2 regions of the Pseudomonas alkylphenolica genome follow, and region 2 is predicted to be linked to the other one. Evidence: predicted binding sites of a transcription regulator. Region 2 holds the regulator's gene; the other holds the start of a gene.
The links. The regulator FliA, encoded in region 2, starts transcription of late flagellar genes. The targets are predictions, from matches to a motif close to CTAAAGTTTNNNNNNNNNNNGCCGNTAA.

Region 1: the regulator FliA is predicted to act here: its motif matches at 7,047-7,074, upstream of PSAKL28_RS28735 (methyl-accepting chemotaxis protein).

The regions. Positions count from the first base shown of each region.
Region 1 is NZ_CP009048.1:3,816,295-3,833,677, reverse strand. It holds gene PSAKL28_RS17580 (LysR family transcriptional regulator) at 1-766, opposite strand, end outside; gene PSAKL28_RS17575 (ABC transporter permease) at 815-1,681, opposite strand; gene PSAKL28_RS17570 (ABC transporter substrate-binding protein) at 1,678-2,685, opposite strand; gene PSAKL28_RS17565 (S8 family serine peptidase) at 2,866-4,821, shown strand; gene PSAKL28_RS28735 (methyl-accepting chemotaxis protein) at 4,859-7,006, opposite strand; gene PSAKL28_RS17555 (Na+/H+ antiporter family protein) at 7,266-8,585, shown strand; gene PSAKL28_RS17550 (FecR family protein) at 8,616-9,623, opposite strand; gene PSAKL28_RS17545 (acyl-CoA dehydrogenase C-terminal domain-containing protein) at 9,815-11,584, opposite strand; gene PSAKL28_RS17540 (acyl-CoA synthetase) at 11,610-13,232, opposite strand; gene PSAKL28_RS17535 (PAS domain-containing sensor histidine kinase) at 13,435-15,219, shown strand; gene PSAKL28_RS17530 (response regulator transcription factor) at 15,234-15,860, shown strand; gene PSAKL28_RS17525 (ElaB/YgaM/YqjD family protein) at 15,929-16,249, opposite strand; gene PSAKL28_RS17520 (hypothetical protein) at 16,380-16,634, shown strand; partial or broken gene PSAKL28_RS17515 (RNA polymerase sigma factor) at 16,749-17,255, shown strand; gene PSAKL28_RS17510 (FecR family protein) at 17,260-17,383, shown strand, end outside.
Region 2 is NZ_CP009048.1:4,090,193-4,104,639, reverse strand. It holds gene flhB (flagellar biosynthesis protein FlhB) at 1-260, shown strand, start outside; gene flhA (flagellar biosynthesis protein FlhA) at 458-2,587, shown strand; gene flhF (flagellar biosynthesis GTPase FlhF) at 2,599-3,909, shown strand; gene fleN (flagellar synthesis regulator FleN) at 4,029-4,862, shown strand; gene fliA (RNA polymerase sigma factor FliA) at 4,859-5,599, shown strand; gene PSAKL28_RS18750 (chemotaxis response regulator CheY) at 5,704-6,078, shown strand; gene PSAKL28_RS18745 (protein phosphatase CheZ) at 6,098-6,886, shown strand; gene PSAKL28_RS18740 (chemotaxis protein CheA) at 6,899-9,112, shown strand; gene PSAKL28_RS18735 (protein-glutamate methylesterase/protein-glutamine glutaminase) at 9,158-10,267, shown strand; gene PSAKL28_RS18730 (flagellar motor protein) at 10,267-11,007, shown strand; gene motD (flagellar motor protein MotD) at 11,011-11,898, shown strand; gene PSAKL28_RS18720 (ParA family protein) at 11,943-12,731, shown strand; gene PSAKL28_RS18715 (chemotaxis protein CheW) at 12,731-13,609, shown strand; gene PSAKL28_RS18710 (chemotaxis protein CheW) at 13,671-14,150, shown strand; gene PSAKL28_RS18705 (DUF2802 domain-containing protein) at 14,152-14,447, shown strand, end outside.

The sequences.
Region 1 (17,383 bases), 270 kb from region 2:
CAAAGGGCAGCAAGGTCACGGCGGGCAGGTGCTGCAAGTCTTCGTCGGCCAGGGGCACGATGGCCACGCCCAGGCCCATCGAGGCCATGTGCGTCAGGGCTTGTTGGCTGTCCAGTTCCATCTGCTCGCTAACCGGCAACTGTTGTTTGCGCAGCTCCTGCTCGATGATGCGTCCGGCCCAGGCACGTTTGTCAAAGCGCAGGAATGGCTGGCTGGCGAGTAACTCCCTCAGGTTTGCCCCGGCAAAACCCGGACCGGCAACGGCCCAGAAGCGGTTCTGGTAAAGCGGGGTGAAGTCCAGGTTGGCCGGGTAGGGTGGTACAGGTTCGGTGGTGATGGCGGCATCCAGTTCACCGTCCTCGACGCGCCGGGCAAGCTCCGCGGACATGCCCGAGAGCACGCTGATATGCAGGTGTGGATGCTCGGCCTTGATCTGCACCAGCGCCGCTGGCAGGCGTCCGGCCAATGCCGTGTGGATGGCACCGATTTTCAGTCGGCCACGCAGGCCTGGGCCACTGACCAGCGCGTCTGCCATCTCATCATAGGCGGCGAGGATGCCCTCGGCGCGCTCGACCGCCAGATGCCCGGCTTCGGTCAGGCTGACCTGGCGCCGGCTACGGTCGAACAGGCTGACCTGCAGCTCTTCCTCCAGGCTGCGAATATGCAGGCTGACCGCCGAGGGGGTCAGGCTCAGGACGTCGGCGGCACGGGCGAAGGTGCCGTGGCGAGCGATGGTGACCAGGGTGCGCAGGGCTTTGAGCGACAAACGCGGGCTCCGATTATGCCGGGGAGGGGAGGCTCATCATGGCGTCGATCAACGTTGATTGAAAGTACCCGGCTTTGGCTGGCCATAGGCCTGGGTAATCCGGTCGATCACCATCGCCAGCGCGACTATCGCCAACCCGGCTTCCATGCCCTTGCCGACATTCAATGTTTGAATCCCCGCCAGCACATCTTCGCCCAGGCCACGCGCGCCGATCATCGAGGCAACCACCACCATCGACAGGGCCATCATCACCGATTGATTGAGCCCGGCCATGATGCTCGGCATGGCCAGTGGCAGCATGACCCGGCGCAGGCGTTGCCAGCGCCCGGCGCCCAGCCCTTGGGCGGCCTGGGTCAGGGACGGATCGATCTGTGACAACCCCAGTTCGGTCAGGCGGATCAGTGGCGGCAGTGCGTAGATCAAGGTGGCGAAAATCGCCGGGACCTTGCCCAGACCAAACAGCATCAGCACCGGAATCAGGTAGACGAAGCTGGGCAGGGTCTGCATGACATCGAGTACCGGCAACAACAACCGGCGTGCCCGTGGCCGGCTGGCCAGCAATACACCGATAGGCACACCGATCAGGATGCACAGCCCGGTACTCACCAGCACCAGAGCACAGGTTTGCAGGAGCTTGTCCCACAGACCGATTACCCCGATCAAAAACAGCAAGCCGCTCAGCACCAGTGCCCTGATCACACTGCGACTGGCATGCCAGGTGAGCAGTGCGACGACCAGCAGTAACAACCACCAGGGTGTTGCACGCAACAGGTTTTCCAGCGCGACCAGCAATTGCAGCAGGCCTTCGGAGACGCTGCGCAATTGATCGCCGTAAGCCAACACCAGCCAGTCGACGAAACGGTTGACGCTGTCGGCGAAGGAGAAGTGCAGGGTTTCTGGAAAGCCTCCACTCACAAGCCGGCCTCGACGCGTTCGGCGACTTCGCTGGGTAGCCAGGCTTTCCAGGTGGCCGGATGATCACGCATGAATTTCAGCGCGGCATCCTTGGGTGATTCGCGTTTTTCGCTCATCTGCGCCAGGGCTTTGTTCAAGGTGTCGATGGGTATGTCGACCTTGGCGAAGAACTCGACCAGTTGCGGATACTCGTTGCGAAAAGGCGCGGAGACACCGATCGACAATTTCGCGGGCAGTGACCGCGAGCCTTGTGGGTTGGGGTTGTTGGCGTCGGTCAGGGTCTTCCAGGCCGCTTCGTTGAATGGCGGCTCTTCCAGGCGAACCAAAGAGAAACGGCCCATCAAAGGGGTAGGTGACCAGTAGTAGAACAGCACCGGTTTACCGCGGCGGATCGCCGAGGTGATTTCGGCATCCAGGGCGGCGCCGGAGCCACTGCGAAAGTTCACGTAGTCATTGTCCAGGCCATAGGCCTTGAGCTTCTGGCTGTTGACGATTTCGGAGGTCCAGCCGCTGGGGCTGTTGAGGAAGCGGCCCTTGTCAGGTGTCTCCGGGTCCTTGAAGATGTCCTTGTACTGCTTCAGATCAGCCACCGCGTGCAACTCAGGAGCCAGGGCCTTGATGCCGCGAGCAGTATCCCCCTTGATCACGTATTCAGGTACATACCAGCCTTCATCGGCGTTCTTCACCGTGTCGCCGATGGCGAACACCTGACCGGCCTGTTCGGCCTTGACCCAGGCCGGGCTGCGACCGGCCCATTCTTCGGCAATCACCTGGATATCGTTGCGCGCCAGGGCCACCTCCATGCTCACGGTGCTGCCGGGGAGGGTATCGGTGGGGTAGCTGTAACCCTTCTCGACGATCAGGCGCAGAATTTCGGTGGTCAGGCTGCCGCTTTCCCAGGTGATGTCGCCGAAGTGGATGGGCTTGTCTGGTTCGCTGGCCGTGGCGCTAGCCAGGCCTAGAGCGAACAACAGGCCGGCCAGCAGCGTCGGGATGCTTTTCATCAGGGCCTCGTCGTTGGCGGTCTACGGGTTCGGGCAAGTGTAGACGACGAGGTGTTGCGTACTGTCCGGGCACAGATGTTCTGGAATTCCTTCTATCTGCACACCTGACCAGTCCAGGGTGAGTATGCGTGTTGGCATGCCCGGCGAAGGGTACGGGTGCAAACACGGAAGGTTGAACCTATGAATCTGGATGTGAGCTTCGTTTATTACCGCAATTTTCGTTTCGATGGAAAATTCCACGTGCGCTGTATCGGCAGTGGCCTGAGCAAAGTAAAAAGCATCCGCTATGAGCTGGAGAGGGCCGGACCTGAAGGACCTGTGCAGATTGATGCAAAATCCGTGTATTCCCAGGCCCACAGTGGTGCCCTGAGCGATCACGGTTGTCCTGCCACTCTGCACACTGAGACGGCGACAGGTACCTACACGATCAGGCCGCGGATCAGGGTGATGGATGATGTGTCGGATCTGCCTGTCGACTCTTCTCACTCGCTGGAGATGACGCCCTTGGTCATTGTCATCGGCGAAGGCGAACTGAGCAGAGGCATTCTCGACACTGTGCCGGTTGATGCCGCCAGAGGCAGGGGCAGGCGGTCTGTGGCGGATGAGCAGGGCAATGAATCTGCCGGCGAGACGCATGTGGTGGTGGACCCGTATGGCGAATCACTGGAACCGTTCCCTTATCCGGAGCCCGGCAAGTCCTACCCGCCGTTGGTGCTGAAGTTCAACGTTGGAGGCTTTGAGCGATTTCTGTCCGAGCTTGAGCCTGACTCAGATTCCACCCTCGTGCGCCTCTGGCCCAGACTGAAGGAGGTCATCGCCCCCCGGCCTTTCCTGGAGCAGCAGGAGCGTGTTGACGAAAAACTCATAGTACTCAGGGATTACTGCTACCTGGAACAGCCCGCGAGTATGCTCAACGACACCTATGTGGCGTTGATCAAAACCCTGGCGGCGCTGGAGTACCTTGAGTCCCTTCACTTCGTGCCCCCTGACCTCGAGCCGGGCAACCTGATTCTTGGCGCTGCGGTTGCGCTGGCGACACTGATCACGGGCGCTGCCGTGGTGGCAGGTAATAAAGCCTATGACGACGCACAACCCACTCCTGACTTCGAACCGCTGCAAACCTACCTGAATGAACCCGGCCCCAGATACCAGGGCATGAATGTCCGCAAGGCATGGGCGAAGCAGGTGACAGGGAAGGGGGCCCGGGTGCACTTTTCAGATGGCGGGCTGTTTCCAAACCATGAAGACCTGCGAGGCAATCCCAACCTCAAGATCATTACCCTGGAACCCAATGGCAACCCCAACCATGGAACCGAATCGGTGGGGATCCTGCTGGCTACGCCCAACGGTATCGGCATGACCGGCATGTGCCATGCCAGCGAACTTTACCTCTACAACAACAAGGCCCAGGATCGGGATAAACTTGCCCGGACGCCGAAGGATCTTCTGCGCCATGTCGAACCTGGGGACATCGTCGCCATCAATCGCCATTCGGCCAATCTGAAGGTGTTGTCGACGTTCTTACCGTCGATACATGAGCGGGACTGGTGGGACATGGCAAAAGCGTTGACCGAGCGAGGTGCGGTGGTGGTTTTCGCGGCGGGCAATGGCAGTACCAAAACGATTGCCGACAAAGGCACCACGGCGGGATATGGCGTCAATCTCTCGCAATGGCCGTATTTCCATGATCATGGAGATGCCAATGCCATCCTGATAGGCGCCTGTCAGTCATGGGATGGTAAACCCCATCAGTACTCGAACTTTGCCTACCCATACCGGATGCTCAATGCCTGGGGGGACAGCGTGGCAACGCTCGGTTTAGAGCCAGATCGACTGCAAGACAAGTCCGGTAACGACCGGGATTACACCTCGAACTATGGCGGGACCTCAAGCGCCACGCCTTTGGTCACCGGTGCGCTCACGCTGATCCAGTCCTATGCCATGGAGCAGCATCATGTCTATTTGAATGCCGATCAGATGCACCTGCTGGTCATGCAGGCAGGCTACCTGGATGCCACGCTGCCCCACTCGTCGGTTCTGCCGATGGGCGCAAGGCCGAATGTCCATGCCGCCTTGGTCCTGCTCGATCAGATCCTGGGCGGTGGCAGATTCCACTCGCCCAAGGATGAACTCTGATGTGCAAGCGTGACCGTCGCTCGCCAGGGGTTACGCCTCAGACCCGGAACTGATCCATCAATCCCTGCTGCTGGTTGGCCAGGCTGTTGAGCGACTGGCTGACCCGCGCCGATTCGTTGGCCTGTCCGCTGAGGGATTCGGTCACGTCGCGGATGGTCGCCACGTTGTTGTTGATTTCCTCAGCCACGGCGCTCTGCTCTTCGGCAGCGCTGGCGATCTGCAGGTTCATGTCGCTGATCACCGTGACCGCATCGCCGATCTGCTGCAAGGCGGTGACCGCCTGGCTGACCTGCTCGACGCTGCCTTGCGCCTGACGATGGCTGCTGTCCATGGCACCCACTACTTCGCGGGTACCGGCCTGCAACTCTTCGATGACCTGCCGGGTTTCTTCCACCGACTCCTGGGTGCGGCGGGCGAGGTTGCGCACCTCATCAGCGACCACAGCAAAGCCGCGGCCTGCTTCACCGGCGCGGGCGGCTTCGATGGCGGCGTTGAGGGCCAGCAGGTTGGTTTGCTCGGCGATGGAACGGATGACTTCCAGCACCGAGCCGATCTTCTCGCTGTTCTCGGCCAGGCCTTCGACCTGAGCCATGGCGGTGCTCATGTCGGCGGCCAGGGTGTCGATGCTGGTGGTGGTGCGGTCGATGACAGACAGGCCCTGGCGAGTGGCCTGATCAGCGTCGCGGGCCGCCTGGGCGGCTTGGGCCGCGCTGCGGGCAACGTCTTGGGCAGTGGCGCTCATTTCATGCGAAGCAGTGGCGACCTGATCGACCTGGCGGTACTGCTGCTCCATGCCGGCGCTGGTCTGGCTGGCAATCGCTGAAGACTGGTCGGCGGTGTCGCGGGCCGCCTGGACCGAGCGCTTGACCTCGGCAATGGTCGGCTGCAGTTTGTCCAGGAAGCGGTTGAACCAGCCGGCCAGTTCGCCCAGCTCGTCGCGTTTGTCGTATTGCAGGCGACGGGTCAGGTCGCCTTCGCCACTGGCGATGTCCTTGAGCATGGCCGCGACACCGAGGATCGGCCGCGTCACGCTGCGGGCCATCAGCCAGATCAGCAGCAGGCCGACGATGGCCGCCAACGCGCCCAGACCCAGCTCGATCAAGGTGCCGCTGGTGTTGCTGCGGTCGAGTTCCTGCTTGAGGGCCTCGGCCGGGCCGGTCAGAGCGCTTTCCGGAACGTCGAGCAGCACGCCCCAGGACTTGCCGCCCGGGATCGGGGCAAAGGAAGCCAGCACCTTCAGGCGCTGCTTGTGATGGATGCTGTGAATGGGCGTGCTGTCGGCCAGCAGGCGGATCACTTCGGCGCCTTTCTCGGCATCGACCTGATCAAAGCGCTGGGCCAGTTTGCCGGCATCCGGGCTGTAGCCGGCCAGCAGGCCCACGGGGCTGAGGATGCTCACCTGGGTCTGGCCCTGGTAGAGGTTACGGCTGGCTTGCTGGCTCATGGCCTGCAGGCTGTTCAGGTTGATGTCGATGGACAGGGTGGCGACTACCTTGTCGGCGACCATCAGCGGGAACACGATGCTGGTCATCAGCACCTGCTGGCCGTTGATCTCATAGAAGTAGGGCTCGATCACGCAGGTCTTGCGGGTGGTGCGTGGGCACACTGACCAGGTGTTGGCCGGCTCGCCGCTGGGGCCGATGCTGGTATCGGCCATGTCTTTTTCCGGCAGGGCCATGGAGGTCAGCTGGCCTGGCGTCGGTTGCGACCAGTACAGGGCAAAGCGGCCTTTTTCGTTGCTGCCCAGTTGCTCCTGGTTGACGAACAGGTCGTCCTTGTTGTCCAGCGCATTGGGTTCGAATACCAGTGACAGGCCAAGCAGGTCGGGGTTGGCCTGCAAGGCGGCGCGTACCTGACGGGTCAGGTCTTCGCGCAGGTCGAAGGCATCGAGAAAGCGCTTCTCGGCCTGTTCACGCAGGAACAGGACCTGACGGGAGAAACCGGCACCGTATTGATAGGCATCCATGAACTGGCGACGAATGTTCAAGGCCTGGACTTCGCCCTGGGATTCGATGCGTCCCTGGGCTGACTCGGTGAGCATCTGCATGCTGCTGGTCTTGACCAGCTCCGAGCTGTGGCCCATGCGGTACAACGAAAGGCCCACCAGCAGGGTAACGATGCTGGCCAGGCACAAACCGGCGAGCAGGGTGATTTTCCACTGAATGGATAGTTGTCTGAACGACATGGCGAAGTCCTTTGATCCAAAAAGATTGAGGCTGCCGACGTTATCGGCGGATACGCCGCTTTCTTTATTCAAACGATCAATTTAAATGCGTCGTTTTCGTGCATTCCTACGACAGCAATCGCCCAGTGAACTTTGACAAGCGCGAGGGCCTGCTTCAGAGTGTGCGCCCTCCATAAAAATACCCGTCGTTCGGCCACTGCTCCCGGGCAGTCTGTCGCCGAATCGGTCGCTTTTTGTCTGGTTTCTAGAGGTCACAGGAATGAATGCAGTAATTGCCGCGGTCGGCATCATGCTGATCTTGAGTCTGTCCCGCGTGCATGTGGTGATCGCCCTGATCGTCGGCGCGCTGGCTGGCGGATTGGTGGGCGGCCTGGGAATCGACGGAACGCTCAAAGCATTCAACGGTGGGCTCGGCGGCGGTGCCACCGTGGCCTTGTCCTATGCCTTGCTGGGTGCCTTTGCGGTGGCGATTGCCAAGTCCGGCATGGCCCATGCTCTGGCTGACCGCGCCCTGGCGATGGTTGGCAAGCAAGGGCATGCCGATGGTGGCAAGGTCAAATGGCTGCTGATCGGCTTGCTGTTGCTGGTGGCGATTTCCTCGCAGAACATCCTGCCGATCCACATTGCGTTCATTCCCTTGCTGGTGCCGCCGCTGCTCTATGTGCTGACCAAGCTGCAGATCGACCGGCGCCTGGTGGCCTGCGTGATGACCTTTGGTTTGATCACGCCTTACATGTTCCTGCCGGTGGGCTTTGGCAACATCTTCCTCAACGAGATTCTGCTGGCCAACGTCAGCCGTAGCGGGGTGGATGTCAGCGCGGTCAACGTCACCCATGCCATGGCCATTCCGGCGGCGGGCATGCTTTTTGGCCTGCTCCTGGCGGTGTTTTTCAGCTACCGCAAAAAGCGTGTCTATGACCTGGAAAAGATCGAGCAGGTCGAGCAGGTGGCGGTGCGCTACAACCCGTTGACCCTGCTGGTTGCCGGGGTTGCCATCGCAGCGGCGTTCATCATTCAGCTGTGGCTGGATTCGATGATCATCGGCGCCATGGTCGGTTTTCTGATTTTCTCGGTGTCGGGCATTGTGCGCTGGAAGGACACCGACGACCTGTTTACCGAAGGCATGAAAATGATGGCCATGATCGGCTTCATCATGATTGCCGCTTCCGGTTTCGCCGAGGTCATGAAGGCCACCGGTGAGGTCAAGAGCCTGGTCGAGACCTCGGCGGTGTGGATCGACCACAGCAAGGGGATTGGCGCACTGCTGATGTTGCTGGTGGGGCTGCTGGTGACCATGGGCATCGGCTCGTCGTTTTCCACGGTGCCGATTCTTGCCGCGATCTTTGTACCGCTGTGTGTGCAGCTGGGTTTTGACCCGGTCGCCACCGTGTGCATCGTCGGCACCGCTGGTGCACTGGGCGATGCCGGCTCACCGGCCTCGGATTCGACCCTGGGCCCGACCTCTGGTTTGAACGTAGACGGCCAGCATCACCATATCTGGGACACCGTGGTGCCGACCTTCATTCACTACAACCTGCCACTGCTGGCGTTCGGCTGGCTGGCGGCAATGACGCTGTAGCGTGTAGCCACGCGGGGTTGAGCGTAAGGCTCAGCCCCGTGCCGGCGGTGGCGAGATTCGGTTGAGGAGCATGCTGCCGTCCTTGTTGCGGGTTAGATAGACCGGCAACACCTTGGGCAGGTTGCTGACCAGACGCTTGATCTGCTTCGTGTCGTAAATGCCACTGATACGAATGCTGCCGGTGTATTCGTCGGCCAGCAGCAGCGGCTGCTCCAGGTAGCGGTTGATCTGCGGCAGGGCCTGGGCCAGGCTCAGGTTGTCGAGGATCAGCTTGCCATTGCGCCAGGCCAGGCTGGTGTCATGGGCGTAGGTCTGGCTCAGGCGCGGTTCGTAGTCGCCGGCCTGGTAGCTAGCCTGCATGCCGGGGCCCAGGCGATAGCCCCCATCGTTGTCGTTGGCATCGCTGCTGACCAGCACCGAACCTTCGACCAGGGTCACTCTGACCTGATCTTCATACTTCCAGACATTGAACTGGGTGCCGGTAACGCGGGTCTGGCCCTGGGCGGCATGCACTACGAAGGGGTGCAGGCTGTCGTGCCGGACCTTGAAGAAGGCTTCGCCTTTGACCAGGGTGACCCGGCGCTGGTCCTTGTAGTTGGTGACGCGTAATTCGGTCCCCAGGTTCAGCTCGACCTGGCTGCCGTCGCTGAGTACGACATGACTGATGGCGTCGCCGCTTTCCAGGTACTGGTAGTGGTTAGGCAGCCAGCCTTGTTCCCAGCCGACCCAGGCGCCGACCGGCAGTGCCACCAGGGCGATGGCAGCGGCCGAGGCATAGTGGCGCCAGGCACGTTGACGACGCCGGGGAAGGTTGATGACATTACCGGGTGTGGCGCTGCGTGGCAGATGATCGGCGGTCTGCCAGATATCCAGCATGGCCTGGTATTCCTGGGCATGCAGCGGGTCGACGGCCAGCCATTGCTCAAACGCCTGGCGTTCGGCTGTTGTGCAGTCCTCAGCTTGCAAACGCAGGCACCAATGCGCGGCGGCATCGGTGATGGCATCGTATTCGTCGGCGCTGTGGCTGGTGTGGTTCATCGAGGCTCCCGGTTTTGCCTATTCTACCCTTGCAGCGTAGGCGGCGAGAACCCGGGATAATGGCGAATGACTATCAGTTGTAAGATTTTTCACCGGGAAAAATCCGGTAAAAGCACTGAATTCGCAGCTATACCCCGTCTGATGACGGGGCAAGCGGCGCTACCGCGGGCGACTGACGGTAGCGTTCTGCTTCAGAAGTGTTCGGCAGCCAGGCTGAACAGGGCTGTGCTGCCTGCCTGGATACTGGCTTGCAGCGACAAGGTGCGTGGCAACAAACGAGCGAAGAAGAACGCCGCGGTTGCACGTTTAGCCGCGTAGAAAGCCGGGTCTTGCGCCAGGTTCGCTGCGGCCACGGCATCCATGCGCGCCCACATATAGGCATAAGCCACGTAGCCAAACAGCTGCAGGTATTCGACCGAAGCGGCGCCGACGGCGTTGGCGTCCTCGCGGGCTTGCTCGCTCAACCACTGGCTGAGGCTTTGCAGGTCACTGGTGGCCTTGAGCAGTGGCTCGCGGTAGGGCGTGTCCTGCTCACAGAATTGGCGAATCTGCCCGGTGAATTCGGCCAGTGCCCGGCCACCGTCCGCCACCACCTTGCGACCCAGCAGGTCGAGGGCCTGAATACCGTTGGTGCCTTCGTAGATCTGTGCGATGCGCACATCGCGCACCAGCTGTTCCTGACCCCACTCGCGGATGTAGCCGTGACCGCCGAACACCTGCTGGCCGAGCACACAGCTTTCCAGGCCGTTGTCGGTGAAGAATGCCTTGGCCACCGGCGTCAGCAGGGCCACCTGGCGCTGGGCGAGGTCGCGCTCTTCGGTAGCTTCGGCGTACTTGGCGATGTCCAGTTGCTGGCCGACATAGGTGGCGAAGGCCCGGCCACCTTCGGTCAGGGCGCGCATGGTCAGCAGCATGCGGCGAACATCCGGGTGGACAATGATCGGGTCGGCCACCTTGTCGCGCGCTTGCGCTCCGCTGGCGGCCCGGCTTTGCAGGCGGTCCTGGGCGTAGCGCGCGGCGTTCTGGTAGGAGGCTTCGGCGCAGCCGATGCCCTGGATGCCGATGGACAGGCGCTCGTAGTTCATCATCGTGAACATGGCTGCCAGCCCACGGTTCGCCTCGCCGATCAGGTAGCCGGTGGCACCGTCGAAGTTCATCACGCAGGTGGCCGAGGCCTTGATGCCCATCTTGTGCTCGAGTGAGCCGCAGTGCGCCGGGTTACGCGGGCCCAGACTGCCGTCGGCATTGACCAGGAACTTGGGCACCAGAAACAGCGAGATACCCTTGGGCCCGGCCGGGGCATCGGGCAATTTGGCCAGGACCAGGTGGATGATGTTTTCGGTCAGGTCCTGCTCGCCGCCGGTAATGAAGATCTTGGTGCCGCTGATGCGGTAACTGCCATCGGCGGTGGGTTCCGCCCTGGTGCGGATGATCCCCAGGTCCGTGCCGGCATGCGGTTCGGTCAGGCACATGGTGCCGGCCCACTGGCCGCTGTACAACGGCGGCAGGTAAGTGGCCCTGAGGTCATCACTGGCGTGGGCGTCGAGGGCCAGGCAGCAACCTGCGCTCAGCGCCGAGTAGAGGCTGAAGCTGCAGTTGGCGGCGTAGAGCATTTCTTCGAACTGCACTGCGAGCATTTTCGGCATGCCCAGGCCACCGTGCTCGGGGTTGCCGGCAAGACCGACCCAGCCGCCTTCACGGTAGGTCTGCCAGGCCTGGGCAAAACCGTCAGGGGTGCGTACCTGGCCAGCGTCAAAGGTTACGCCCTGTTCATCGCCACTGCGGTTGAGCGGGGCGATCAGCTGGCCGGTGATTTTCGCCGCTTCTTCGAGAATGGCATCGGCGGTATCGGCGTCCACTCGTTCGCCCAGCGCCGGCAGGCGTGCCCACAGGGCCGGGCCCTGGAACACTTCATGAAGGACAAAGCGCATGTCGCGCAGTGGAGCATTGAATTCAGGCATGCGGGTTCTCGCTGTCAAAGGGGGATCAGAGCGCCTTGGCCCAGTCGCGTAAAAGGTACTTCTGGATCTTGCCGGTGGAGGTTTTCGGCAGCTCACTGAAGACCACGGTCTTGGGCAGCTTGAACCCCGCCAGGTGCTCACGGCAGAAGCTGATGATGTCGGTGTCGCGGGTCTGCTCGAAGCCAACCTTGAGGGTGATGTAGGCGCAGGGTGTTTCGCCCCACTTCTCGTCCGGGCGGGCAACCACGGCGGCCTCGAGTACGGCCGGGTGTTTGTAGAGGGTGTCTTCGACTTCAATGGTGGAGATGTTCTCGCCGCCGGAGATGATGATGTCCTTGAGCCGGTCCTTGATCTCCACATAGCCGTCGGCATGCCAGACCGCCAGGTCGCCGGTGTGGAACCAGCCACCGCGGAAGGCTTCGGCGGTAGCTTCGGGGTTTTTCAGATAGCCCTTCATTACCGTGTTGCCGCGCATGAAGATCTCCCCCAGGGTGTTGCCATCGCGTTGCACCGGCTCCAGGGTTTGCGGGTCGGCAACCATCAGGCCTTCAAGGGTGGGGTAGCGCACACCCTGGCGCGACTTGATCCGCGCCCGTTCAGCCAGCGGTTGCTCGTCCCATTCGGCATGCCAGGCGCACACGGTCACCGGGCCGTAGACCTCGGTCAGGCCGTAGACGTGGGTGACCTTGATGCCCATTTCTTCCACCGCGCCGATGACCTTGGCCGGTGGCGCGGCACCGGCGACCATGGCGTTGACCGGGTGATCGATGGCCGCCTTGGCCGACTCGGGCATGTTGATCAGGGCATTGAGCACGATCGGCGCGCCGCACAGGTGGCTGACCTGATGTTCACGGATCAGGGTGAGGATCCGCTGTGGGTCGACGCGGCGCAGGAATACGTGGGTGCCTGCGAGCGCCGTGACGGTCCAGGGGTAGCACCAGCCGTTGCAGTGGAACATCGGCAGGGTCCACAGGTACACCGGATGATTGCCCATGGCCCAGGTCATCTGGTTGCCCAGGGCGTTGAGGTAGGCGCCGCGATGGTGATAGACCACGCCTTTGGGGTTGCCGGTGGTGCCGGAGGTGTAGTTCAGCGAAATGGCCTGCCACTCATCCTCGGGCCATTGCCAGGCGAACTCAGGGTCGCCTTCGGCGAGAAAGGCCTCGTAGTCCAGGTCGCTGACCGCCTGACCCTCGCCGTACTCCGGATCATCGACATCGACCACCAGCGGCGGGTATTCCATCAGCGCCAGCGCTGCGCTGATGACCTTGTGGAATTCGCGGTCGGTGATCAGCACCTTGGCTTCACCGTGTTCGAGCATGAACGCAATGGCTTCGGCGTCCAGGCGCACGTTGAGGGCATTGAGCACTGCGCCAATCATCGGCACACCGAAGTGCGCTTCGAGCATTGCCGGAATGTTCGGCAGCATCACGGCTACCGTGTCGCCTTGTCCGATACCGCGTCCGGCCAGGGCACTGGCCAGGCGTCGGGAGCGTTCGTAGGTCTGTTGCCAGTTGCGCCGGATGGCACCATGAATCACCGCCGGGTACTGGCCATAGACCGCCGCCGTGCGTTCGATGAAACTCAAGGGGCTCAGGGCCTGGTGATTGACAGGGGCGGGCGCCAGGCCCTGGGAGAAGATCGACATGAATAGTTCCTGTGCAGGGGGCGCCCGTATGGCGTACTGCAACCCCCGGTGGCTGATTGTTAGCTCTGATCAGGTGTCGTGAAGGGCAGGCCCTTCAGGTGTCACAATTTTTACGTGAAACCCTATGGTACTTGGAAGATAGACTATAGCAATATAGTAGAAGTACTATAGGTGTCTTCAAGGCCACCAATTGAGCGCCGCCATGACGCATTTGCTCGCCAGCGACCCACAGCCCAGCCTTATCCTGGATGCATCCGCCGCCGTGCTGGCAGTCAATCCGGCCTTGCAGGCGATGCTCGGGCCCTGGCCGGCGCGCACGGTCGACTATTGGTTGCCGAGTAACGTACAGGCGTTGGTCAACGCTTGCCTGAGCCAGGCGCGCGCCATCAGTGATGTCGAAGCGTCGGTGGCTGACAAGATCCTTTTGTGGACCTTCATACCCGCCAGCGCTGACCAGGTGCTGGTGCGTTGCCGTGACGCCACGGCCGAGCGCCTGGCTGAGCGGGAGGCCAGCCAGGCCCGGCGCCTGTATCGACTGATCACTGAAAACACCACCGACCTGATTTCCCGGCACAGCCCCGACGGCTGCTTTCTGGATGCCTCGCCAGCGTCCTATCGATTGCTTGGCTATTGGCCCGAGGAATTACGCGGGGTCGCGGTGCAATCACTGTTTCACCCTCAGGACCGTCAGCAGTCGTTGCTGCAGGCCGCCCAGGCACTGGAGCAGGACGGTTACCAGACCATGACCTGCCGGGTGCGCCATCGTGATGGCCGCGACTTGTGGTTCGAGATTGCCAGCCGGGCGATACGCGAGACCTATACCGGTGCGGTGGTGGAGATTGTCAGCGTCTCGCGCGACATCAGCGTACGTATCGAGGCGCAGGAAAACCGCCGGCGCCTGGCCGAAGTGGTGGAGGCCAACACAGACCTGGTGCTGTTCACCGACCGTGACGGCCAGCTCAGCTACCTCAATCGTTCGGCACGACGGGCGCTGGGACTGCAGGACGTGGAGGCGTTGCCGGGGTTACAGGCATTGCTCGATCCGGCGTTGCAGCAACGTCTGGAGCGCGAAGGCTGGCAGTGCGCCGAACAGACGGGTGTCTGGCACGCCGAGACGCGACTGATTCCCTGGCAGGGTGCGGCGGCGTTTCCGGTGTCGTTGGTGTTGCTGGCCCATCGCGGCACCGGTGGTGAGCGTTACTACTCGTTGGTGGCCCGCGACATGACCGAGCGCGAATTGCGCGAAAGCCAGCAACGCCGCCATCAGGACGAGCTGGCCCACAGTGCGCGGTTGATCACCCTTGGCGAACTGGCCTCCGGCATCGCTCATGAAATCAATCAGCCGCTGGCTGCTGTGGTTAATTACGCCAGCGCCAGTCAGCGTTACCTGCAAGTCCTGGATCGTGATCCGCAGGCCGCCCTGCGGGTCGCCCAGGGTTTGCAGCGGATCAGTGAACAGGCGACTCACGCCGCCGAAGTCATCAAACGCTTGCGTGCGTTTTTACGCAAAGAGCCGCGGCGTCTGCAGGCGTTGGCCATTGCCGATGTCGCGATTGAAGCGGTACGCCTGTGTGATTGGGAGGCGGCGCGCGACCAGGTGAGCATCGAGCTGCAGATCGGCGATCCGCTTCCTGCGGTTTACGCCGACCGGGTCTTGCTCGAACAGGTATTGCTCAACCTGTTGCGCAATGCAATCGACGCCAACCGCGAGCAGCATCAGGGCCAACCCTCGCGTATCGTGCTCAGCGCAGCGCTGGTCGAAGGGCAATTACGCATACAGGTCAGCGATCAGGGGCCAGGTGTGCCGGCCGAGCGTCTGGACGGTATTTTCACCCCCTTCAACACCAGCAAGCCGGAAGGCCTGGGCCTTGGCCTGAGCATGAGCCGCAGTATCATCGAAGGCTTTGGCGGTACCTTGCAGGCGATGCCGGGTGTGGCGGGTGGCTTGATTTTGTGTTGCCGGCTGGCGCCAGTGGCAAGTGTCTGAACAGAGGAAGTGTGATGCAGCAACCGAAAGTCTATGTGGTCGACGATGACCAGGGCATGCTCGATTCCACGGTCTGGCTGCTGGAGTCGGTCGGTATCCAGGCGTTGCCCTTTACCAGCGGCCAGGCGTTTCTGGAGGCCTGTGACGCACACTTGCCCGCCTGTGTGCTGCTCGATGTACGCATGCCCGGGATGGGCGGGCTGAGTGTGCAAGAGGTCTTGCGCGCGCGTGCTGTCGAATTGCCGGTGATCTTCCTCAGCGGCCATGCCGACGTGCCGATCGTGGTCCGGGCGTTCAAGGCCGGTGCCTGTGATTTCATTGAAAAACCCTACAACGACCAGCTGTTGCTGGATGCGGTCCAGGCGGCGCTCGAGCGGTCATCCCAGGCGCTGGCGGGCAGTGAGCCACGAGCGGCGGTGCAGGCGCGGATCGACAGCCTGACACCGCGTGAGCGGGATGTGTTCGTGCCACTGGTGCAGGGCTTCAGCAACCGCGAGATAGCCGAGCAGCTTGAGGTTAGTGTGAAGACCGTGGACCTGTATCGGGCACGGGTGATGAAGCGCATGGAAGCCGAGCACCTGCCGGCGTTGGTGGGGATGGCGATTGCTTGTGGCGTGGTGCAGCCGTTGAGTCTGCGCTGAATGTATCGCGGTACAAGCCCGCTCCCACAGGCTGGGCTCTGTGGGAGCGGGCTTGTCCCGCGATACCTTTAAGAGCGTCGCCCGAGCAACAGCCCCACCACCAAGCCGAATCCCGCCGAAATCGCCACTGTCTGCCACGGATGCCCACCAATGTAATCCTGAGTGGCATCGACCACTGGCTGTGCCTTGCTGCGTACGCTGCCAACCGCTTCGCGCGCCTGCTTGAGCTTGAGCCCGATCTGGGCGCGCAGGGTTTCGGCATCTTCGCCAACCAGCGCGGCGCTGTCGCGCAGCAGCTTTTCCGAGTCTTCGATCAGGGCTTGCAGTTCGCTGAACGCCTGATCCTTGATTTGCTCGGCTTCGGCTTGCACTGTGGTTTTCCTGGCCATGGACACTTCCTCGTCGATTGATGGGCATTGAACAATGGATACCGGTGGGCGCGGAAAGTTGCAGCGGTTTGCCGGGCCCTTGCGGCTACAGTGTAAGATAGCGCCTATTTTCCAGCGGCAGGACACCCTCATGAGTTTCAATCTGGCCAACAAGAGCTTCGCCGAACGGGCGCAGATCGAGGACGAGAAAGCGCGACTGTTCGAGCTCTGGCAGACCAACCTGGGCAAGGCCAAAGGCGAGGCCGCGCGGCTGATCGCCGAAAAGCCCCGGCGCAAGGGCAAGTGGGCCGAATGGGTACGCTCCGAACTGGACGGCATGTCGCCGCCCGAGTTCGCCAATATGGTCCGTAGTGAAGTCAACAAACTGATGGCAGCGGCCAAGTAACGCCCGCCAGGCCTGCCGCGAAAGCACGGCGACGTTGAAACCTGTCGGTCTTTTGAACGATACTGTTTCTCATTAACGTCTGACTTCCGTTGCCAAGGCCCATCGAATCCCTCCATGTTGACGTCCCCCGTGTCCGGGCTGCTGGCCAGTTTCCAGGAACATTACGATGACCTGCTGCAGTTCCTGACCCGGCGCATGAGCGACCGTCAACGGGCGGCTGATGTGGCCCAGGAAACCTACCTCAAGCTGGTCAGGATCGAGCAGCAGGAACTGCCGGTGCTGCATGCGCGCAGTTTCATCTTTCGCGTGGCCGGCAACCTGGCCATCGATACCCTGCGTCGCGAGCAGCGCATGGCCGGCAATCTCGACGACAGCGCCGCTGCAAGCCAGGTACCGTGCCCGGCACCTGCACCGGAAGCTGCGTTGCTGGCCCGCGAACGCCTGGCACAACTGGACGAAGCACTGTTGCAGCTGCCTCCCAACGCTCGCCAGGCATTGTTGCTCAATCGCGTCGAAGGCCTGACCCAGGCGCAGATCGCACAACAGCTGGGCGTTTCCGAAAGCATGGTGGCAAAATACATCGGCCAGGCCCTGCGCCACTGCCGTGACTGGCTCAAACACAACCATGATTGATGCCCTAGCCATGCCTGCACCGCAGCCGCTCAGCGATTTGTCCGACGATGCCCTCGACTGGCAGGTGTTGTTGCATTCCGGCAACGCCCGTGAGGCTGACCGCGCGCGCTATCAGC
Region 2 (14,447 bases):
CCAAGGGTGCCGACTTCATTGCCTTGAAGATTCGTGAAATTGCCAATGAGCACAAGATCCAGGTGCTTGAGTCCCCGGCGTTGGCGCGTTCGATTTATTACTCAACGGAGCTTGAGGAAGAGATTCCTGCCGGGCTGTACCTGGCCGTGGCCCAGGTGCTGGCCTATGTCTTCCAGATCCGCCAATACCGGGCAGGCAAGGGCAAGCCGCCGGAGCCGCTCAAGGACCTGCCGATTCCGCCGGACCTACAGCACGATTAAGGCTCGGTGGGAGCGGGCTTGCCCCGCGATGCGATATGGCTGACAGATCGCAATCGCGGGGCAAGCCCGCTCCCACAGTAAGCCCGCCTCCACACAAAAACGCCGCATTCCTCAAAGTTGGAAAGCTTCTTGCAAAGGCAGCGCAGCGCGCGTCAGAAACGCGTCAAAGTTTTGCTTGAGCTAGACGAGGAATACCGGTGGATCGCTCTCAGTTAATCAGCAATGCCCGTAACAACCTGGCCGGGTTAGGCCGGGGGAATCTGGGTGTGCCGCTGTTGCTGCTGGTGATGCTGGCAATGATGATGTTGCCGATCCCGCCGTTTTTGCTCGACGTGTTCTTCACCTTCAACATCGCGCTGTCGATCGTGGTCCTGCTGGTCTGCGTCTACGCCCTGCGCCCCCTCGATTTCGCTGCGTTTCCAACCATCCTGCTGGTGGCAACCTTGCTGCGCCTGGCGCTGAACGTGGCCTCTACGCGGGTGGTCATGCTTCATGGTCAAGATGGTCATGCTGCCGCCGGTAAAGTGATCCAGGCCTTCGGTGAGGTGGTGATCGGCGGCAACTACGTGGTCGGTATCGTGGTGTTCGCGATCCTGATGATCATCAACTTCGTGGTGGTGACCAAGGGTGCCGGGCGTATTTCCGAGGTGAGCGCACGTTTCACCCTCGATGCAATGCCGGGCAAGCAGATGGCCATCGACGCCGACCTCAACGCCGGTCTGATCGATCAGGCCCAGGCCAAGGCGCGACGCTCTGAAGTGGCTCAGGAGGCCGAGTTCTACGGTTCGATGGACGGTGCCAGCAAGTTCGTTCGCGGTGACGCCATCGCCGGTCTGCTGATCCTCTTCATCAACCTGATCGGCGGCATGCTGGTCGGTATGTTCCAGCACGGCATGACCTTCGGCGATGCCGGTAGAGTCTATGCCTTGCTGACCATCGGTGACGGTTTGGTGGCGCAATTGCCATCACTGCTGTTGTCCACCGCTGCAGCCATCATGGTGACCCGTGCCTCCGGTTCCGAAGACATGGGTAACCAGATCAACCGGCAGATGTTCACTTCGCCCAAGGCGCTGGGGGTATCGGCGGGGATCATGATCGTCATGGGCCTGGTGCCGGGCATGCCGCACTTCGCCTTCCTGAGCCTGGGCCTGGTGGCCGCTGGCGGTGCCTATTGGCTGTGGCGCAAGCAGAACCTGGCCAAGGTCAAAGCCCAGGAGGAAGTTCAGCGCCAGCAGGACCTGTTGCCCTCGCCGCAGCGCGCTATGGAAACCAAGGAGCTGGGCTGGGACGATGTCACGCCGATCGACATGATCGGCCTGGAGGTCGGCTATCGGCTGATTCCCCTGGTCGACCGCAATCAGGGTGGACAACTGCTGGCGCGGATCAAGGGAGTGCGCAAGAAGCTCTCCCAGGACCTGGGTTTTCTCATGCCCACGGTGCATATCCGCGACAACCTCGACCTGGCGCCCAGCGCCTATCGCCTGACCCTGATGGGGGTGATCCTGGCCGAGGCCGAGATCTATCCCGATCGCGAGCTGGCCATCAACCCCGGACAGGTCTTTGGCACCCTCAACGGTATTGCCGCCCGCGACCCGGCGTTCGGGCTGGAAGCGGTGTGGATCGATGTCAATCAGCGCAGTCAGGCGCAATCGCTGGGTTACACCGTGGTGGATGCCAGTACCGTGGTTGCGACCCACCTGAACCAGATTCTGCACAAGCACTGCCACGAACTGATTGGCCACGAGGAAGTCCAACAACTGCTGCAGGTGTTGGCCAAGGCCTCGCCCAAGCTTGCCGAAGAGTTGGTGCCGGGTGTCATTTCGTTGTCGGGGCTGCTCAAGGTCCTGCAGGCGTTGCTCGCCGAGCAGGTGCCGGTGCGTGATATCCGCAGCATTGCCGAGGCGATCGCCAACAATGCGGTCAAGAGTCAAGATACCGCCGCGCTGGTGGCGGTGGTGCGCGTCGGATTGTGTCGCGCTATCGTGCAAAGCATTGTCGGCGTTGAGTCCGAGCTGCCTGTGATCACCCTTGAGCCAAGGTTGGAACAGATTTTGCTCAATAGTCTGCAAAGGGCCGGGCAAGGTCAGGAAGACGGTGTTCTTCTTGAACCGAGCATGGCCGAAAAGCTTCAGCGTTCGTTGATCGAGGCTGCCCAGCGTCAAGAGATGCAAGGGCAACCGGCGATCCTGCTGGTCGCAGGACCGGTACGGGCGATGCTGTCGCGCTTCGGCCGCCTGGCTGTACCGAATTTGCATGTTTTGGCGTATCAGGAAATACCTGACAACAAGCAAGTTACCATCGTTGCCACAGTAGGCCCCAACGGCTGAGGTAGTGGGTTATGCAAGTTAAGCGTTTTTTCGCCGCCGATATGCGTCAGGCCATGAAGCTGGTTCGAGATGAGCTGGGGGCTGATGCCGCCATCATCGGCAACCGACGGATTGCTGGCGGTGTCGAGCTGACGGCTGCGCTGGACTACAAGCTGTCCGCCCTGGCGCCACGGGTTCCGAATGTCGAGCTCGAAGATGAACTGCGCAAGACCCAGTCGCGCATTGTCACCGCCCAGGCCGAGCTCAGTAGCCGCAGCGAAAGCGAAGACGGCAACCGCCAGCTGTTTGCAGGCTTGCCGCTGACCGCCTCCGAGCCGCTAGTCGAGACGCCTGTGGAAACGCCGGCCGCACCGGTTGCTGCAGCTGCCGCGCCGGTTGACCCGCGCTTGTTCGATGCCATGCGCTCCGAGCTCAGCGGCCTGCGCGAGTTGCTCGAAGTGCAGCTCGGTTCGCTGGCCTGGAGTCAGCTGCAGGGTAACCAGCCGCAGCAGGCCAACCTCTGGCGCCGTCTGCAGCGTATCGGTCTGTCCGGCCCGCTGGCGCATGAGCTGCTGGCGCAGATCGCCGGCATCGAAGAGCCTCGTCATGCCTGGCGCATGCTGCTCGCCCATCTGGCGCGGCGTATCGATGTGCCGGAAGTCGAGCCGATCGAAGAGGGCGGGGTGATCGCCATGGTCGGGCCGGCGGGCATGGGCAAGACCACCACCCTGGCCAAGCTGGCAGCGCGTTATGTGCTCAAGTATGGCGCGCAGAATCTGGCGCTGGTGAGCATGGACAGTTTTCGCATCGGCGCCCAGGAGCAGCTCAAGACCCTGGGGCGCATCCTCAATGTCTCGGTGACCCACGTCGATCCCGGCCAGTCTCTGGCCCAGGCGCTGGAGCCGTTGTTGCGCAAGCGCGTGGTGCTGATCGATACCGCTGGCCTGCAAGCCAGTGATCCGGCCCTGCGCATGCAGCTGGAAACCCTGGCAGGACGTGGTATTGCGTCTAAAAATTATCTGGTGCTGGCGACGACCAGCCAGAAGCAGGTGCTCACTGCCGCCTATCACAGCTACAAGCGCTGCGGGCTGGCAGGGTGCATCCTGACCAAGCTTGATGAAACGGCCTGCCTCGGCGAAGTCCTGAGCCTGGCCATCAGTCACGAATTGCCAGTGGCCTATCTTACTGATGGGCCGCGCATTCCTGACGATCTGCACCTACCGCGTCGGCACCAGCTGGTCAGCCGCGCGGTGAGTGTGCAGATGCAGGACGAGCCCAGCGAAGAGGCAATGGCCGATATGTTCGCTGATCTCTACCACAGCCCCGGCAAGCGTGTTGGCTGAGGTGATTGTGAAGACGTTGCAAAGTATCTGCATTGATGGACTGCCAGGCATTTTTCAGGTGTTGAAAGCGCAGCCGGTCATGTGGCCTCGGTCTAAGCAAGACAAGGTAATGAACAAACATGGGTAGCATGCATCCCGTACAGGTGATCGCCGTGACTGGCGGCAAAGGTGGCGTCGGCAAGACCAATGTGTCGGTGAACCTGTCATTGGCGCTGGCAGAGCTTGGCCGTCGGGTCATGCTGCTGGATGCCGACCTGGGCCTGGCCAATGTCGACGTATTGCTCGGCCTGACGCCCAAGCGCACCCTGGCCGACGTGATCGAGGGCCGCTGCGAGCTGCGCGACGTGCTGCTGCAGGGGCCGGGTGGCGTGCGCATTGTGCCCGCCGCTTCCGGCACGCAGAGCATGGTGCACCTGGCGCCTGCCCAGCATGCAGGTCTGATTCAGGCCTTCAGCGAGATCGGCGACAACCTCGATGTGCTGGTGATCGATACCGCTGCTGGTATTGGTGACTCGGTAGTCAGTTTTGTCCGCGCAGCCCAGGAAGTGCTGCTGGTGGTGTGCGACGAGCCGACCTCGATCACCGATGCCTACGCGCTGATCAAGCTGCTCAACCGCGATTACGGCATGAACCGCTTCCGGGTCCTGGCCAACATGGCGCAAAGCCCGCAGGAAGGGCGCAACCTGTTCGCCAAGTTGACCAAGGTCACTGATCGCTTCCTCGACGTCGCCCTACAATACGTCGGCGCGGTGCCTTACGACGAATGTGTGCGCAAGGCAGTGCAAAAGCAGCGAGCGGTCTATGAAGCCTTTCCGCGTTCCAAGTGCGCGCTGGCATTCAAGGCCATTGCCCAGAAGGTCGACACCTGGCCGCTGCCTGCCAACCCGCGTGGTCACCTGGAGTTTTTTGTCGAGCGCCTGGTGCAGCCGACGAGTGCGGGACCTGTGCTATGAACGCAAGCGGATACCGGATGTACAGCAACGCGTCTCGCGATGGTCAGTACGAGTTGATCGAGCGCTACGCGCCGTTGGTCAAGCGTATTGCCTATCACTTGCTGGCGCGTTTGCCGGCCAGTGTCCAGGTCGAGGATCTGATCCAGGCCGGCATGATCGGCCTGCTCGAAGTCAGCAACAAGTATGACGCGAGCAAGGGTGCCAGTTTCGAGACCTACGCCGGTATCCGTATCCGTGGGGCAATGCTTGACGAAGTACGTAAAGGGGACTGGGCACCGCGCTCGGTCCACCGTAATACCCGCATGGTCAGTGACGCGATTCGTGCAATTGAAGCAAAAACCGGCCGTGACGCTAAAGATCACGAGGTTGCTGCCGAACTTCAATTGAGTCTCGATGATTACTACGGGATTTTGAATGACACCCTGGGCAGCCGCCTGTTCAGTTTCGACGACCTGTTACAGGACGGCGAACATGAAGGCCTGCACGAGGACGGCGCCAGTGCCCAGCTCGAGCCTTCGCGCGATCTGGAAGACGAGCGTTTTCAGGCAGCCCTGGCAGATGCCATTGCCAACCTGCCTGAACGCGAGCGTCTGGTCCTGGCGCTGTACTACGACGAAGAGCTGAACCTCAAGGAAATCGGTGAGGTCCTGGGTGTCAGCGAGTCGCGCGTCAGCCAGTTGCACAGCCAGTGCGCGGCGCGTTTGCGTGGTCGCCTGGGGGAATGGCGGGCGCGTTGAACGCAGGTTCAATGCAGTCGCGAAATGTAGTGCCCGAATTGATTGAATGCGCGTTCAGCGCTGAGCGCGTTAAAGACTGCTTGGAGGTCTAATTGAACAAAGACATGAAAATCCTCATCGTCGACGACTTTTCGACGATGCGGCGGATCATCAAGAACCTGCTGCGTGACCTGGGCTTCACCAATACCCAGGAAGCCGATGACGGCAACACGGCGCTGCCGATGCTCGAAAGCGGTCATTTCGATTTTCTCGTGACCGACTGGAACATGCCGGGCATGTCCGGTATCGACCTGCTGCGCAAAGTGCGTGCCGACGAGCGCCTCAAGCACCTGCCGGTGCTGATGGTGACTGCTGAAGCCAAGCGCGAGCAGATCATCGAAGCGGCCCAGGCCGGCGTCAACGGCTATGTGGTCAAGCCGTTCACTGCCCAGGTGCTGAAAGAAAAGATCGAGAAGATCTTCGAGCGCGTCAACAGCTAAGACACGCCACGGGGGCGCTATGGAGCAAACACATTCATCGTTGGACGGCTTCGAGTCGACACTGAAGAAGCATGCCCACGAACTGGTCGACAGTCTCGAGCGGGGCAAATTCGGCGACGCGGTGCAACTGATCCATCAGCTGAACCAGACCCGTGACCGTGGCCTGTACCAGGAAGTCGGCAAGCTTACGCGTGAGCTGCACAGTGCGATCGTCAGTTTCCAGATCGATCCGCAAATGCCGCAGGCCGAGGAAGTCTCGCAGATCACCGATGCGACCGAGCGCCTGTCCTATGTGGTCAAGCTGACCGAGGGCGCGGCGAACCGGACCATGGATCTGGTCGAGGAGAGCACTCCGGTCCTCCACGAGCTGAGTGACGAAGCCCGCGATCTGCGCGCCGACTGGCAGCGCTTCTTGCGCCGCGAAGTGGCTGCGCCGGAGTTTCGCGAGCTGATGCACCGCGTCGACCGCTTCCTGGAGCGTAGTGAGGAAGGCAGCCGCAAGGTCGCCGGCCACCTCAACGACATTCTCCTGGCTCAGGACTATCAGGACCTGACCGGTCAGGTGATCAAACGTGTCACGGCACTGGTCACCGAAGTAGAAAGCAATCTGCTCAAGCTCGTGCTGATGGCCAGTCAAGTCGACCGCTTTGCCGGTATCGAACATGACCACCAGCAGCTGCGCGCTGAAAAAGATCAAGAAAAACATCCGACTCGGGGTGAAGGTCCACAGATTCATGCCGATAAACGTGAAGACGTTGTGTCCGGTCAGGACGATGTCGACGATCTGCTGTCCAGTCTGGGTTTTTAGGGAGCACGTTTAATGAGCTTCGGCGCCGATGAAGAAATCCTTCAGGATTTTCTGGTAGAAGCCGGCGAGATTCTTGAGCAACTGTCCGAGCAACTGGTCGAGCTGGAAAGCCGTCCGGATGATGCCGATCTGCTCAATGCGATCTTTCGCGGTTTTCACACTGTAAAAGGGGGCGCCGGCTTCCTCCAGCTCAACGAGCTGGTGGAGTGCTGCCACATCGCCGAAAACGTCTTCGACATCCTGCGCAAGGGTGAGCGACGTGTCGATGCCGAACTGATGGACGTGGTCCTGGAAGCCCTGGACACGGTCAACAGCATGTTCGGTCAGGTGCGCGAGCGCAGCGATATCACGCCGGCCACGCCTGAGCTGCTGGCAGCCTTGTCGCGCCTGGCTGAACCCGCCGCTGACGAGCCGGTCGCCGCACCTGAGCCGGTGCTGGAACAGGCGCCAGAAGCGCCCGCCGAAGCGGACATTACCGATACCGAATTCGAACAGCTGCTTGACTCGCTCAATGCGGTCAAGGCTGAGGCCGAAGCCCAGGTGCAGGCACCGGCTGCGGCCAGCGATGAAATCACCGATGCCGAGTTCGAGTCGCTGCTCGACCAGTTGCACGGCAAGGGCCAGTTTGCTCCTGACAGTGTCAGCGCACCTGCGCCGGTGGCGCAATCCACCCAGAGCACCAGCGACGAAATCACCGATGATGAGTTCGAGGCGTTGCTTGACCAGCTGCATGGCAAAGGCAGCTTCGCCGCCGATGCCTTGCCGGGTGCAGTAGCGCCCGCTCCAGAGCCGGCCGCTGCGGCGTCGGGCGATCATATTTCCGAGCATGAATTCGAAGCCTTGCTCGATGAGCTGCACGGCAAGGGCAAGTTCGCCGCGGACAGCGTTGCAACGGCCGCTGCGCCAGCTGCTGCGGTTGCCGCCAAGCCTGCTGCAGCGCCAGCTCCAGCTGTTGCCAAGCCTGCCGCCGCCCCCGCTGCCGCCGCACCGGCCAAAGCCGCAGCGCCAGCCCCGGCGCGCCAAGCCGCGCCAGCGGGCGACAAGGCCGCCAGCGAAACGGAAACCACCGTGCGGGTCGATACCGCGCGCCTGGACGAGATCATGAACATGGTCGGCGAACTGGTGCTGGTGCGTAACCGCCTGGTACGCCTGGGCCTGAACAGCGGCGATGAAGCCATGTCCAAGGCGGTGTCGAACCTCGACGTGGTGACCGCCGACCTGCAGACCGCGGTGATGAAAACCCGCATGCAGCCGATCAAGAAGGTCTTCGGGCGTTTCCCGCGCCTGGTTCGCGACCTGGCCCGGCAGTTGAAGAAAGAGATCAACCTGGAGCTGGTCGGTGAAGAAACCGATCTCGACAAGAACCTCGTCGAAGCCTTGGCCGACCCGTTGGTGCACTTGGTGCGCAACGCCGTCGACCATGGCATCGAAACCCCGGAAGAGCGCGAAGCGGCGGGTAAATCCCGCGGCGGCAAAGTGGTGCTGTCGGCCGAGCAGGAAGGCGATCACATCCTGCTGTCGATCTCCGATGACGGCAAGGGCATGGACGCCAACGTCCTGCGCGCGATTGCGGTCAAGCGCGGGGTGATGGACAAGGATGCTGCCGACCGCCTGAGCGAAACCGAGTGCTACAACCTGATCTTCGCCCCGGGTTTCTCGACCAAGACCGAGATCTCCGATGTCTCCGGACGCGGCGTGGGCATGGACGTGGTGAAAACCAAGATCTCCCAGCTCAACGGCTCGATCAATATCTACTCGACCAAGGGCCTGGGTTCGAAGATCGTCATCAAGGTGCCGCTGACCCTGGCGATCATGCCGACCCTGATGGTCATGCTGGGCAATCAGGCGTTCGCCTTCCCGCTGGTCAACGTCAACGAGATCTTCCACCTGGATCTGTCGCGCACCAACGTGGTCGACGGCCAGGAGGTGGTCATCGTTCGCGACAAAGCCTTGCCGCTGTTCTACCTCAAGCGCTGGCTGGTCAGTTCCGCCGCTCATGAAGAGCAACGCGAAGGGCACGTGGTGATCCTTTCGGTCGGCACCCAGCGGATCGGCTTCGTCGTCGATCAGTTGGTCGGCCAGGAAGAAGTGGTCATCAAACCGCTGGGCAAGATGCTCCAGGGCACGCCGGGCATGTCGGGCGCCACCATTACCGGTGACGGGCGCATCGCGCTGATCCTCGACGTTCCGAGCATGCTCAAGCGTTACGCCGCCCGGCGTATTTGATTCTGGTGGCGCGGCCCGCACGCCGCGCCCCCTAATGGAGTGTTTATGGCAGTCAAGGTCCTGGTGGTGGATGATTCCGGTTTCTTCCGCCGCCGAGTCTCGGAAATTCTTTCAGCGGACCCGACTATCCAGGTCGTCGGTACCGCGACCAACGGCAAGGAAGCGATCGACCAGGCACTGTCGCTCAAGCCCGATGTCATCACCATGGACTACGAAATGCCCATGATGGATGGCATCACCGCTGTACGTCACATCATGCAGCGCTGTCCGACCCCGGTGTTGATGTTCTCCTCGCTGACCCACGAAGGCGCGCGGGTGACCCTCGATGCCCTGGATGCCGGTGCTGTCGATTACCTGCCGAAAAACTTCGAAGACATCTCGCGCAACCCGGAGAAGGTCAAGCAGTTGCTGTGTGAAAAGGTCCATACCATTTCCCGCAGTAACCGCCGATCAATCAGCTATGCCGCGCCAGTGCCGCAACCGGCCAGCCATACCCAGCCGAGCGTCAGCAGCCTGGGCAGCAGCCCGGCACCACGGGCTGCGGCACCGGTACGGGCGGCGGCTTCTGCTGCCTCGCCTGCACCCAAGCGCAAGCCTTACAAACTGGTGGCCATCGGTACCTCCACCGGCGGCCCGGTGGCGCTGCAGCGGGTATTGACCCAGCTGCCAGCCAATTTTCCGGCACCGATCGTGCTGATCCAGCATATGCCCGCTGCTTTCACCAAGGCATTTGCCGAGCGCCTCGACAAACTGTGCAAGATCAGCGTCAAGGAAGCCGAAGACGGCGACATGCTGCGTCCCGGCCTGGCCTTGCTGGCCCCGGGGGGCAAGCAGATGATGATCGACGGCCGCGGTGCGGTGAAGATCCTGCCGGGTGACGAGCGCCTGAACTACAAGCCGTGTGTGGATATCACCTTCGGCTCGGCGGCCAAATCCTACGGCGACAAGGTGCTGTCGGTGGTGCTCACCGGCATGGGCGCCGATGGCCGCGAAGGTGCGCGCCTGCTCAAGCAGGGCGGCAGCACGGTCTGGGCCCAGGATGAAGCCAGCTGCGTGATCTACGGCATGCCCATGGCCATCGTCAAAGCCAACCTGGCCGACGCGGTGTATAGCCTGGACGAGATCGGCAAGCACTTGGTCGAGGCGTGCGTCTGATGGATGTCTTGAGCCTTATCGGGATCATCCTGGCGTTTGTCGCGATTGTCGGCGGCAATTACCTCGAGGGTGGTCACCTCTCGGCGCTGATCAACGGCCCTGCGGCCTTGATCGTGCTCGGCGGCACCTTGGCTGCGGCGCTGCTGCAGTCACCCATGAGCGCCTTCAAGCGGGCGCTGCAGATCGTGCGCTGGATTCTTTTTCCGCCGCGTATCGACCTGGCTGGCGGTATCGACCGGGTGGTCAACTGGAGCATGACCGCACGCAAGGAAGGCCTGCTGGGCCTGGAAGGCGTGGCCGATGCCGAGCCCGATCCTTACGCGCGTAAGGGCTTGCAGCTGCTGGTCGACGGTGCCGAGCCTGAAGCCATCCGCAGCATCCTCGAAGTGGATTTCTACACCCAGGAAAGCCGCGACATCCAGGCTGCCAAGGTGTTCGAGTGCATGGGCGGCTATGCGCCGACCATCGGTATCATCGGTGCGGTCATGGGCCTGATTCATGTCATGGGCAACCTGGCCGACCCTTCGCAACTGGGTAACGGTATTGCCGTCGCCTTTGTCGCCACCATCTACGGTGTGGCGAGTGCCAACCTGATCCTGCTGCCGATTGCCAACAAGCTCAAGGCGCTGGCCATGCGTCAGTCGCGCTACCGGGAAATGCTCCTGGAAGGCCTGCTGTCGATTGCCGAGGGCGAGAACCCGCGCTCGATCGAGCTGAAGCTTCAGGGCTTCATGGAGTAACACATGGCACGCCGTCGACAACCTGAGGAACACGAAAACCACGAACGCTGGCTGGTGTCCTACGCGGACTTCATCACCTTGCTGTTCGCCTTTTTCGTGGTCATGTACTCGATTTCCTCGATCAACGAGGGCAAGTACAAGATCCTCTCCCAGGCGCTGATCGGGGTGTTCAACGACCCTGAGAAGAGCATGCGCCCGATCCCCATCGGCGATGAGCGGCCGCTGACCGTAAAACCGGCCGAGCCGCTGATCAAGGACAGTGACCAGGTCGATGCCGGCCTGGCGCAAACCAGCAGCGATCCGCTGAAAACCATCACCGATGACGTGCGCGATGCCTTTGGCGACTTGATCAAGTCCGACCAGATGACCGTGCGCGGTAACGAACTGTGGGTCGAGATCGAGCTCAACTCCTCGCTGCTGTTCGGCAGTGGCGATGCGATGCCCAGCGATGTTGCGTTCAACATCATCGAAAAGGTGGCGAAGATCCTCAAGCCGTTCGCCAACCCGGTGCATGTCGAAGGTTTCACCGATGACCTGCCGATCCGCACCGCGCAGTACCCGACCAACTGGGAGCTGTCCTCGGCACGTGCCGCCAGTATTGTCCGCCTGCTGGCGATGGAAGGGGTCAACCCGGCGCGCATGGCGTCGGTCGGCTATGGCGAGTTCCAGCCGATTGCCACTAACGACAGTGCCGAGGGGCGCGCGCGCAACCGTCGGGTAGTACTGGTGATTTCACGCAACCTCGAAGTGCGCCGCAGCCTGACCGGTACCGGCAGCGCCAACGCCACGCCAGATGCGGCAATGAAGCGGGCTGGCACACAAACTGCACCGCCAGCGCTATCACCGACGGTGGGGGGCAATCGCGTCAATCCTCCGTCACCGACCCTATAACCGTTCCCGGCAGGGCAGGTTGCCGTACCGGGAGGAAGCAACGAATGAGAGTCTGGGCAGTAGCCAATCAAAAAGGTGGTGTCGGCAAGACCACCACGTCCATCGCCCTGGCCGGCTTGCTGGCCGAGGCGGGCAAGCGCGTGGTCGTGGTCGACCTCGACCCCCACGGGTCGATGACCAGCTACTTCGGACACAACCCGGACGTGCTGGAGCACAGCTGCTACGACCTGTTCCTGCACAAGGGTACGGTTCCCGAAGGCTTGCCCGGGCAATTGCTGCTGCCGACCAGTGACGAAAAAATATCCCTGCTGCCGTCCAGTACCGCGTTGGCGGTGCTCGAGCGCCAGTCGCCGGGGCAAAGTGGCCTGGGCCTGGTGATCGCCAAGTCTCTGGCGCAGCTGTGGCAGGATTTCGACTACGCCATCATCGACAGCCCGCCCTTGCTTGGCGTGCTGATGGTCAACGCGCTGGCGGCCAGCCAGCAACTGGTGATCCCGGTGCAAACCGAGTACCTGGCGGTCAAGGGCCTGGAGCGCATGGTCAGTACCCTGGCGATGGTCAACCGGTCGCGCAAGCAGGCCTTGCCCTACCACATCGTGCCAACCCTGTTCGACCGCCGCACCCAGGCCTCCATGGGCACCTTGCGGGTGTTGCGTGACGCTTACCCGGAGAACATCTGGCAAGGCTACATCCCGGTCGATACCCGCCTGCGTGATGCCAGCCGTGCCGGGCTAACGCCGTCGCAGTTCGATGGCAAGAGCCGCGGGGTGGTGGCCTACCGGGCGCTGCTCAAGCACCTGCTGACGCACAACATCGCTCAGCAGGTGGCCTGATGAATCACCCGCAAAAGCTTGCTACCGGCCCGCAACTGGCGCTGCAGTCGTACCTTGACGGCTTGCTCCACGAAGCCACCGAGGTACTTGATCGGGTCGAGCCGCTGGTTGAGATCGATGAGTTCCAGGCGGCGGTGCTTGAGGAGCAGGCACGCGATGCCCAGGTTGCGCGTCTGCACAAGCCGGTGGTAGCTCAGGCAGCGCCTTTGCCTTTCGCCGAACCTGCGCCTGTGGTGCTCCCGGCGGTCATGCCGGTTGTAGCGCCTGAGCCTGAGTTCAAACCCGAATCCGAACCGGTCAGTGTCGAAGTCGCCGCCGACCAGCCTGCACCGGTCGAGCCGCTGGTGGAAGTCCACCTGCCTCCAGCGCCCAACCAGCCGGTACCGCCGGCCACCGTTGACGGGCGTCCGGCCTGGGCTGCCGAGCCGTTCGAATGCCTGTTGTTCGACGTCGCCGGGTTGACCCTGGCAGTGCCACTGGTGTGTCTGGGTTCGATCTATTCGCTGGCGGGTCACGAGCTGACGCCGCTGTTCGGCCAGCCAGACTGGTTCCTGGGCCTTCTGCCGAGCCAGAGCGGCAACCTCAAGGTGCTGGACACTGCGCGTTGGGTCATGCCCGACCGCTACCGCGAGGACTTTCGCCAGGGCCTGCAATACGTGATTTCGGTTCAGGGCTATGAGTGGGGCCTGGCGGTGCATCAGGTCAGCCGTTCGCTGCGCCTGGACCCCAACGAGATCAAATGGCGCAGCCAGCGTGGTCAACGCCCGTGGCTGGCCGGTACCGTTATCGAACACATGTGCGCGTTGCTCGACGTTGCCGAACTGGCCGAGTTGATCGCCAGCGGCGCAGTCAAGCAACTGCACGCCAAGCATAACTAATCGATCGCGCCTGCGATCGCACTGAGCACTCCGCCAAAGGCGGATTTTGAGGGATAGGGGAATGAAAAAGTCGTCTGCACAAGGTTCCGAAGATCCGATCCTGCAGTGGGTAACCTTCAAGCTGGACAACGAGTCCTACGGCATCAATGTGATGCAGGTGCAGGAAGTCCTGCGCTACACCGAGATCGCCCCGGTCCCGGGTGCGCCGAGCTACGTGCTGGGCATCATCAACCTGCGTGGCAACGTGGTCACCGTGATCGATACCCGTCAGCGCTTCGGCCTGATGTCGAGTGAAATCACCGACAACAGCCGCATCGTCATCATCGAGGCCGACAAGCAAGTGGTCGGTATCCTGGTCGACAGCGTTGCCGAAGTGGTTTACCTGCGCCAGTCGGAAATCGAGACCGCACCGAATGTCGGTAACGAAGAATCGGCCAAGTTCATCCAGGGCGTGTGCAACAAGAACAACGAACTGCTGATCCTGGTCGAGCTGGATAAGATGATGACCGAGGAAGAGTGGTCCGAGCTGGAGAACATCTGAGTTGATCTTTGAGGTTGCAGTCATATTTCTGGCGTTGCTCTGGGCGCTGAGCCTGTGGTTTTTCCTCAACTACAGCAAGCGCCAGCGCGAGCTGGCCGCCCAGCAGGCCCAGGGTGATGCGCTGCGTGATCAACGCATCAAAGACCTGGCCAAACGACTGGACGACTACCAGAACGGCAGCGTGCGCATGGGCGAAGCCCTGCACGAATTGCGCGCGACGGTGGCGCCCTTGCCGGACAAGCTCCTGCAGCTGGAGCAGCGCGACCCCAACAGCCTGTCGTTCGCCCAGGCGGCGCG